Regions from separate parts of the Desulfonatronum sp. SC1 genome, predicted to be linked through region 3. Evidence: predicted binding sites of a transcription regulator. Region 3 holds the regulator's gene; each other region holds the start of a gene.
The links. Region 3 encodes sigma-54, which starts transcription at its own class of promoters, with help from an activator protein. Its sites were predicted from a motif close to CTGGCACGGNNNNTGCTT; they were not measured.
Positions count from the first base shown of each region.

Region 1: the regulator sigma-54 is predicted to act here: its motif matches at 1,369-1,386, upstream of fliD (flagellar filament capping protein FliD).
Region 2: the regulator sigma-54 is predicted to act here: its motif matches at 874-891, upstream of modB (molybdate ABC transporter permease subunit).
Region 4: the regulator sigma-54 is predicted to act here: its motif matches at 759-776, upstream of flgF (flagellar basal-body rod protein FlgF).

Region 1 covers NZ_PZKN01000002.1:133,692-135,892, forward strand. The annotation lists gene fliD (flagellar filament capping protein FliD) at 1-1,315, opposite strand, end outside; gene C6366_RS01970 (flagellin) at 1,469-2,201, opposite strand, start outside.
Region 2 covers NZ_PZKN01000006.1:65,419-67,619, reverse strand. The annotation lists gene modA (molybdate ABC transporter substrate-binding protein) at 1-65, opposite strand, end outside; gene modB (molybdate ABC transporter permease subunit) at 147-815, opposite strand; gene C6366_RS04830 (TOBE domain-containing protein) at 992-2,201, opposite strand, start outside.
Region 3 covers NZ_PZKN01000021.1:16,493-18,693, forward strand. The annotation lists gene lptB (LPS export ABC transporter ATP-binding protein) at 1-368, shown strand, start outside; gene rpoN (RNA polymerase factor sigma-54) at 432-1,865, shown strand; gene raiA (ribosome-associated translation inhibitor RaiA) at 1,939-2,201, shown strand, end outside.
Region 4 covers NZ_PZKN01000001.1:278,022-280,222, reverse strand. The annotation lists gene rimP (ribosome maturation factor RimP) at 25-444, opposite strand; tRNA gene C6366_RS01270 (tRNA-Gly) at 618-693, opposite strand; gene flgF (flagellar basal-body rod protein FlgF) at 802-1,578, shown strand; gene flgG (flagellar basal-body rod protein FlgG) at 1,620-2,201, shown strand, end outside.

The DNA of each region.
Region 1 (2,201 bases), on a different contig from region 3:
TTTCCCCGTTGCCGCTGTAGTTGGCTTGGTTGCCGTTGATGGTCGCGTTGATGATCTTGCCGTCGCTGACTGTGTATTTCACGACGTACTCACCGCCCTTGGTCACCCCGTCAATGCTGGATAAATACCGGAAGTCCTGGGAATCGCTGGAGCCGATGTAGTCCGCCGCGAATACCCGGGCAAAGGCTTCCGGACGGTTGCGCAAGGAGTGCTCCAAAACTTCCTCGTCCAGTTTGAGCATGCCGAACGTGGGGGAGCCTTGTTCCGCATCCGTGGTGATCCCGATCATGCCCAGGGAGCTGAACACGTCGTTGTTGACGTCAAAGCCAATGCTTTTCACGGAGGTGATGGACTTCAGCCGCGAGTCGATCATCTGGATGGCGTAGTTGCCGGTCAGAATGGATCCGTTGCCGCTTTGATCCACCTTGGTCAATTTGGTGATCTGGGCTCGCACCTCGTTCACCTGGTCCACGAATTCCCGGACATTGTCCAGAACCTTTTCATTGTTCACGGCAATGTTCAGCGTGGTCGTGCCGGCTTGACGTAGGTTGAGGGTTACGCCGTCCAACAGGTCGGATATCGTGTTCGTGGAGCGTTCAATCCAGTCATCAGCGCCCGGGGGGAAGCCGTCGATCTTGAGTTTGGAGTTCTGCGCGGCTTGGGTTTCATTGAAGTCTGCGTCCGTAAAGCCGGGAACCGTGGTGGTATCGTTGATGGCAATCATCTTGCTCGCTCCCAGGTCCATGCCCCGAAGCTGTAAGTGGTACTCACCTTCCGCGCTTTTGATGATGCTGGCCCGGATACCCGGGTTTTCCGGATCCGTATTGATCAAGTTGCGCAGGCCCTCCAGGCTGCCTCCGGACGGCAGGTTCAGCATCCTGGTTTTGCCATTGTAGGAATAGCTGAACACCTGGGCCGAGCCCCCGGTGATGTCCTCGGTCGTGCTGGGCTTGAAGGTTTCGCTGGTCCGAATGTGGTTCTGGGCCAGTTGGTGAACTTCCAGCACATGGCTGCCAACTTGGGCCTTGTCCGTGGCCGTGGCCGTAAGCACGTTCTTGTTGACGCTGTCCGCGTCCTTGACCATGAATTTGGCCATGGTATTGATGCGTTGCAGGTTGGTCCGCAGGTTGAGCATCTTGGAATTCAGTTCCCGAAACCCTTCCTGCTTTTTCTCCCACTCCTTTTTCCAGAGTTCCAGGCGGGCGGTTTGTCTGCGCTCCAAGTTGATCAACTGCTCAATCATGGTTTTGAAGTCCGTTCCGGACCCCAGACCCGTGAAGTTGATCGATCCTGATATAAGGGCTTCCGTATCCATGATGCGACCTTGTTGGGAAAAAGTTGCTGGTTCGATTTACCTCATGTTATTTCAAGCAAAGTCGATGCCATTATCTTGATTGGCCGCCATCACCAAAAAAAGGCCGGACCCTGGGACAGGGCCCGGCCTTGAAGATCAAGCCCTGGTTGATGGTTAGCCGCCGATGAGCTGCATTGCCATCCTGGGCAGGGAGTTGGCCTGGGCGAGCATGGCCACGCCGGCCTGGGTCAGAATCTGGCTGCGCACGAATGCAGTCATCTCCAAGGCAATGTCCGCGTCCGAAATCCGCGATTCCGCGGCCTGGATGTTTTCAGCCTGAATCTGGAGATTGGTGATGGTGTTTTGCAGCCGGTTCTGCAGGGCGCCGAGGCTGGCTCGGATGTTGTCCTTGGAGAGAATGGCATTTTCCAGTGCATCCAGGGCTCGCTGGGCACCCTGTTGGGTGGATATGGAATAGCCGGCATCCCCTTGAAGGCCGATACCACTGACATGCTCTCTGTTAGCAAAATTACCTACGCCCAACGCCGAAGCCGTGGAGTTGCCGATGGCAATATAGTAATAGTCTTCGCTGCTGTCGTTGGATGGTCCAAAGTGTACTTTCAGGGGGCCTGTTGACTGCAGGCCAGAGCCAATATGCCCTGCCCCCCAACCGTGAGGATTGCCAGCAGCGTCCGTACTACCTGCAACGCCTCCTCCCGATAAATTCCCATTCAGGAGATAAATACCATTAAACTTCGTGGCACTCGCGATTCGGGTGATTTCCGAGGCCATGGCCTGATACTCGGAGTCAATGATCAGCCGCTGGTCCGAGTTGTAGGTGCCTGTGGCCGCCTGGGTGGCCAGTTCCTTCATCCGGATCAGCTTTTCGTCGATAACGGCCAGGGCG
Region 2 (2,201 bases), on a different contig from region 3:
GCGGCAGGCGCGGCCAACACGCAGAACAAAATGCAACTGAAGAGCAACGAACCAATTTTTTTCATCGAACTTTCTCCTTTTAGGGTTGCGACGGATATCAAACTGAAGTCACACTGATCAGGAATCACAAGCCGCAAATCACCGCATCACCACTTGGGCTTGACCAGTCGGTTGGCCGCCCAGAGGATGGCCACGCAGACCACGGAAATAACCAGGACCAGTTGGTTGGCCAGACTGTCGTTGCCGGCCTGGACCGCGCTGTATACGGCCAGGGACAGGGTCTGGGTCCGGCCGGGCAGATTCCCGGCGATCATCAGGGTTGCCCCGAACTCGCCCATGGCCCGGGCAAAGGCCAGCATGGTTCCGGCCACGATCCCGCGCACGGCCAAAGGCAGCGAGACACGCAAAAAGACCTGCCATTCGCCGCAGCCCAGGGTGCGGGCCGCGTTCTCGTACTTTTGGCCCACGTTCTCCAGGGCAGCCCGGGCCGACTTGAACACCAGCGGAAAGGCCACCACCGCCGAGGCGATCACCGCTCCCTGCCAAGTGAACATCAGGGTGATTCCAAAGCTCTCTTCGAGCCACCGCCCGATCATTCCGTTCCTGCCGATGACGACGAGGAGATAATAGCCGAGCACAGTGGGCGGCAAAACCATGGGCAAGGTGAGAACGGCGTCCAGGCCGTCCCGTCCCGGAAATCGGAAGCGGTGAATCACCCAGGCCAGCAGCACCCCGAACACCAAGGCGAAAAGCGTAGCCAGGGAAGCCACGTGCAAGGTGAGTTGCAAAGGGAACCAGAACGAAACTTCAGGCATGGACTAATCCTGTAGGCGGTTGGGCCATAATGACGATGAATGGCGGCAATGGGAGTATAGGCAGAATTCGTGCCATTATCGATAATGAATACATTCCAATCTGTTGCCAGGAAATCGCCCTTGCGGGATACACTTATGTAGCGGTCAAAGCCTACATTTTTGTCGGCTTCGCGGTTTCAGCTTGCGGAATCCTCGGTTCCCAAGATCACCGAGAAGGCCTTGAACAGAACCCATATTTTGTCGCCCACGACCAGTTTCAAGGCCTTGACGGACTCATCCGTGATCAGGGCGCAGACTTCCGTACCGTCCGCCAGTTCCAGAACGATCTCAGCGGAAATATTGCCCTGGTTGATGCGCTTGATTTCGCCATGCAGCCTGTTGCGGGAAGATGTTTGGGGGCTGTCCGGGTCCTTGACCAGGATCACCCAGGGCGCCTTGACGTAGGCCACCGCGGCCCGACCTTCCGCAATGCCCAACTTGTCCAGGGACTCGTTGGTAATCACGGAAACGATGGTAAACCCGCCCGTGGTCGTAAGCACCACCTCGGACAGGATGGTCCCTTTTTTTACCGCTACGACGTTGCCGAAAAACTTGTTCCTGGCACTGGTTTGCATGCCGTGCTCCTTGTTCATATAGAAGGTGATGAGACGGCGCAGGTCATCCGCCTCGTAGTTGACGTAGGACGCCGTGACCATCGGCGTGACATGGCCCAGAATCCGCTGCACCACATGCAAGGGCGCGCCCTCCCGCAAAAGCTCCACGGCCCGGGTGTGCCGCAGGACCATGGGGTTGGCCAACTCCCTGGGCAACCCGATTTCCCGGGCGCGCTCCGTGAACTTGCGCCGGACATAACCTTGATCCAGATGAAAAAGACGACCTTGCAGGCCGACCAGCAACGGGTGCCTTATAATTTCGGCCAGCTCCCGCAAAACCTCTCCTCCGAGTGCAACTTCCCGTGTTTCACGAACCTGGTGTTCCTCCTCGCCGTGACCTCCCGCCCCACCTGTCAAACGGACAATCCCGGATTCCAGATCAATATCCGTCCGATCATCCAGGGTGAGGATTTCCCCCAGCTTGGCCCCGGTGTGGCGCAACAGCAGGAAAAGACCATAGACCCGCTCCCGCGAGGTCCGAACATTTGGCCGTCCGGCCTTGCCCCTCCACTGCCGAAAAGCCCGGGTCAGTCCTTCCATCTGTTCTTCGGAAAGGTGCTTGATTTCCGTGGAAACCCGGAGCATCCGCGCCGCGCAGGGTTTGTCCTTTGACCGTGAAATTCTGGACGGGAATGCCGCTGTATTCCCGTCCAACTTCCCTTCCTTCTCCCTTGCCAACCGCTCCACGGCATCTGACACCACGGCCAAAGCCGTTCGATCCAAGCTCTGTAAT
Region 3 (2,201 bases):
CCCTGTTGGAGGAACTGGGCATCGCCAAGCTGGCCGACCAGAAGGCCATGTTTCTCTCCGGCGGGGAGCGCCGCCGCCTGGAAATCGCCCGAGCCCTGATCCGCAATCCAAAATTTATGTTGCTGGACGAACCCTTCGCGGGCATCGACCCCTTGGCCGTGGACGACATCCAGGAGATCGTCATGTCCCTCAAGGAGCGGGGGATCGGGGTGTTGATTTCGGATCACAACGTCCATGAAACGCTGAAGATTTGCGACAGGGCGTCCATCGTCTTCGAAGGACGGGCCATTTTTGAAGGGTCGCCGGAGGCCATCGTGGCCGACCCCATCGCTCGGAAGGTCTATCTCGGTGAGGACTTTTGCTTATGATTGATCAACAATCGGGAATGGCGTTCCAACTGTTCAGCCCGGTCATGGAGGCGAGAACGCGACATGGCTCTTGAACTGCGCCAGCAACTGAAGTTGACGCAGCAGTTGGTGATGACCCCCCAACTGCAACAAGCCATTAAGCTGCTTCAGCTTTCCAGGCTGGAGTTGGTGGAAAGCATCCAGCAAGAATTGTTGGAAAACCCTGTGTTGGAAATCGTGCCGGAAAGCATTGACGAGACGGTGGAAGCCCCGAAAAAGGATCCCGCGGAGAGCCGGTTCCAGTCCGTCAACGTCGAGGAGCCCCGGCAACTTCACGATTCTGAGTGGCAGGACTACCTGGGAGAATTTTCCAGCATCAGTCGACAGATCCAGGGCCGGGACTGGGAAATCCCGGAAGAGGGAATGAGTTTCGAGGCCCGGCTGGCCGGCAAGTCCACGCTGATTGGCCATCTTTCCTGGCAGTTGCGGCTTTCCGCCCTGTCGGAACGGGAACTGGCCGTCAGCGAGGTGATCCTTGGCAACCTGGATGCCGTGGGGTATCTTTGCGAGTCCATTGAGGACATCGCCGCCATGGCTGGGTGCGAGGCGGAGGAGGCGGAGCGGATCCTGCGGATCATGCAGCGCCTGGACCCCGTGGGGGTCTGCGCAAGAAATCTGCGGGAGTGCCTGCTGGTCCAGATGGACGAACTGGGGCTGGACGACCCGATTCTGGTCTCCCTGGTCAAGGACCATCTTGAGGAGCTGGAAAAGCGGCGCTACAAGCCGTTAGCCAAAAAGTTCAAGCTTTCCATGGAGGAAATCAAGCATTACCTGGACTGCATTCAGCGCCTGGACCCCATGCCCGGCAAAAGCTTCGGCTCCGAGGACCCTCAGTTCACCAGCCCGGACGTTTACATCCTCCAGCACGGCGGCGATTTCATCGTGGTTCTGAACGAGGACGAGATACCGGGCTTGATGATCAACGAGGCCTACGCCAAGGAGCTGTCTGTTCACGACAAGGGGGTCAAGGACTATATTCAGGAAAAGGTCCGATCCGCCCACTGGTTGATGAAAAGCCTGTACCAGCGCCAGCGGACCCTGCATAAGGTCGCCGAAAGCATTGTTCGGTTCCAGATCGAATTTTTCCGTCACGGGGTGACGCATCTGAAGCCGATGATTCTCAAGGACGTGGCCCTGGATATCAACATGCACGAGTCCACGGTCAGCCGGATAACGACAAGCAAATACATGAGCACGCCCCACGGAACGTATGAACTGAAATTTTTCTTCAACAGCGCCTTGGGTATGGACGACGGCTCGGAAGCCGGATCGGAAAGCGTCAAGGCGGAGATCAAGAAGCTGATTTCTGAAGAGGACCCCAAGCGTCCACTCAGCGACGAACTGATCTCGCAACTTTTGAAGAAGTCCCTGGGCGTCAACATCGCTCGCCGGACCGTAGCCAAGTATCGCATGGCGCTGAACATCGAGTCGTCTTCCAAGCGCAAGGCCATTTTTTAACCTTCGCAGACGCTCCCAACGGAGCGAACAACCTCAAACCAACCCAGAACCTGTTTTATTTCGGAGGTGTCGCATGGAAATAACTTTTACATTCAAGAATTTCGAGCCGTCCAATCACCTCAAGGGCTACGCCCGCGAGCGCTTCAATAAGATCAACCGCTACCTGCGTCCTGAAGATCAGGGCGAGCTGGCCGTCAACCTTTCCGTGGAAAAGTATCGCCATATGGCCGAGGTGGTCCTCACGGGCAAGGACATGCATTTCTCCGCCACCACCGAAAGCGAGGACATGTACTCCACCATCGACCTGGTCCTGGACAAGCTCGAGGCTCAGGTGCG
Region 4 (2,201 bases), on a different contig from region 3:
TCGAAACCATGCGGCGATTTCGGGTCAAAACGCATGGACCAAATGAATCTTCTTTATTTGGTCCCAATCCAACGCAACCGAGGCACCGTTTTCCACAAGCGTGACCGTCGAGCCGTCCACCGCTGACAGCTCGCCGCGATAGGATTTGCATCCTTCCAGTGGCTCATGGAGTTGGGCCTGCACGGTCCGCCCAAGGTAGCCTTGGAGTTGTTCCGGCTTGAAAAACCGACGCTCCAGGCCGGGCGAGGAGACCTCCAAATTAAAGGCGCCGGGAAGTCGCTCGTCGATTTCCAGAGCAGGGCCAAGCTGTCGGCTGACCATGGCGCACTGGTCGATGGTCGCTCCGCTCTCGGCGTCGATATAGATGCGGATCAACGCCTTGCGGCCCAGGGGCAGATACTCCAAGCCCCAAAGATCCAGACCGAGGCCGTGAACAACTGGCAAGACCAATAACTCGAGATGGCGAAGGATTTCTTCCGATCGGGCACGGGAAGAAGGGGGAGAAGTCTGCATGGCTGTCTGAAAATCCAAAAAAAAAGTGGACCACATGGCCCACCCCGTTCGTCGTCTCTGCTGTGCGGCTGGGCCGCAACCGATCAGGATGCTGCGAAAAAAGATGGAGCGGGCGACGGGAGTCGAACCCGCGACACCAAGCTTGGGAAGCTTGTACTCTACCAGCTGAGCTACGCCCGCCCGCGAAACGCAGTGGTTCATATGCTCAAGGGCTCAGAACTTGTCAAGCGTCCAGATCAGAAAAAGTGGCTTGGAATTTGCTTGAACCCCAATTCAGGAGGATTCACGATGCAGACCAGTATGTACAACGCCCTGTTCGGCGCCCTGACCCAGGAGCACCGCTTGGCCAACACCGCCAATAATTTGGCGAACGTGAACACCACGGGCTACAAGCGTGAAACCATGGCCTTTCGGGACGTCTTCATCCGTTTCGGCCACGGCATGCTGGACCCTATTTCCGCCATCAATGAAAAATCGCTGCTGCCCGTCCCGGACGATCTGGCTCAGAACCGGATCGCCCTGACCCATATCGACTTCGCCCAAGGATCGGCCAAGGAGACCGGCAATCCTTTAGATGTGGCGCTTCAAGGCGAAGGCTTCTTCAAAGTCCGCACGTTGGAGGGAGATTTCTACACCCGAAACGGCAACTTCCGCCTGACCCCGGGCGGCGAACTGGTCACGGGGCAAGGCTTCCCCGTGCTCGTGGACGGCGGCCCCGTGAACCTGGAGCCCAACACCCGGATCGTCATCGGTCCCGATGGAGCAATCCAGGCCAATGGCGAGCCGGTGGGCAACTTTGACCTGGTGACCTTCGAAAATCCACAGGTCCTGGAAAAACTGGGCCAAAACATGTTCCGCCTCCGCCCCGGCGTCCAGGCCGCTGAACTGCCCGCGGACAACGCCACAGTGCTCCAGGGCTATCTGGAGGGAGCGAACGTGGAGGTGGTCCGCGAGATGGTCAATATGATCGAGGCCCAGCGCAGTTTCGAAGCCTACCAGAAGGTGATGCATACGGCCCAGGAAGCGGACCAAAAGGTCATCCGGGAAGTGGCCTCGCCCAGATAGTTTAGTGATGATGCAATGAAGGAAAATGGAGGAATACGCCAATGATGCGCTCCCTATGGACGGCGGCCTCGGGTATGCAGGCCATGCAGATGAACATCGACGTGACGTCCAACAACCTGGCCAACGTCAGCACCACGGGTTTCAAGAAAAGCCGAGCCGAATTCGAAGATTTGATGTACCAGACCATGAAGATCGCCGGCGCGGCCAATGCCGCCGGAGATCGTATCCCCACCGGACTTCAGGTGGGCATGGGGGTTCGCCCCGTGACCGTGCACAAGGAATTCACCACCGGGTCCTTCCAGAACACCGGCAACCCCTTGGATCTGGCCATTGAAGGCGATGGTTTTTTTCAGGTCGATGTGAACGGCGACTTCGCCTACACCCGGGCCGGGGCCTTCAAATTGACCAACGAAGGTCAGGTGGTCACGGCCAACGGCTACGCCCTGCAACCGGAGTTCATCGTGCCCCAGGAAACCCAGAACATCGTGGTCACGGAAAACGGACGCATCGTGGCCATGGACAAATTCGGCGAGGAACTGGCCGGGGCGGACATCCCGCTGTTCACCTTCGTCAACCCTCCCGGTCTGAACAGCATTGGTCGGAATATGTTCCTGCCCACCGAG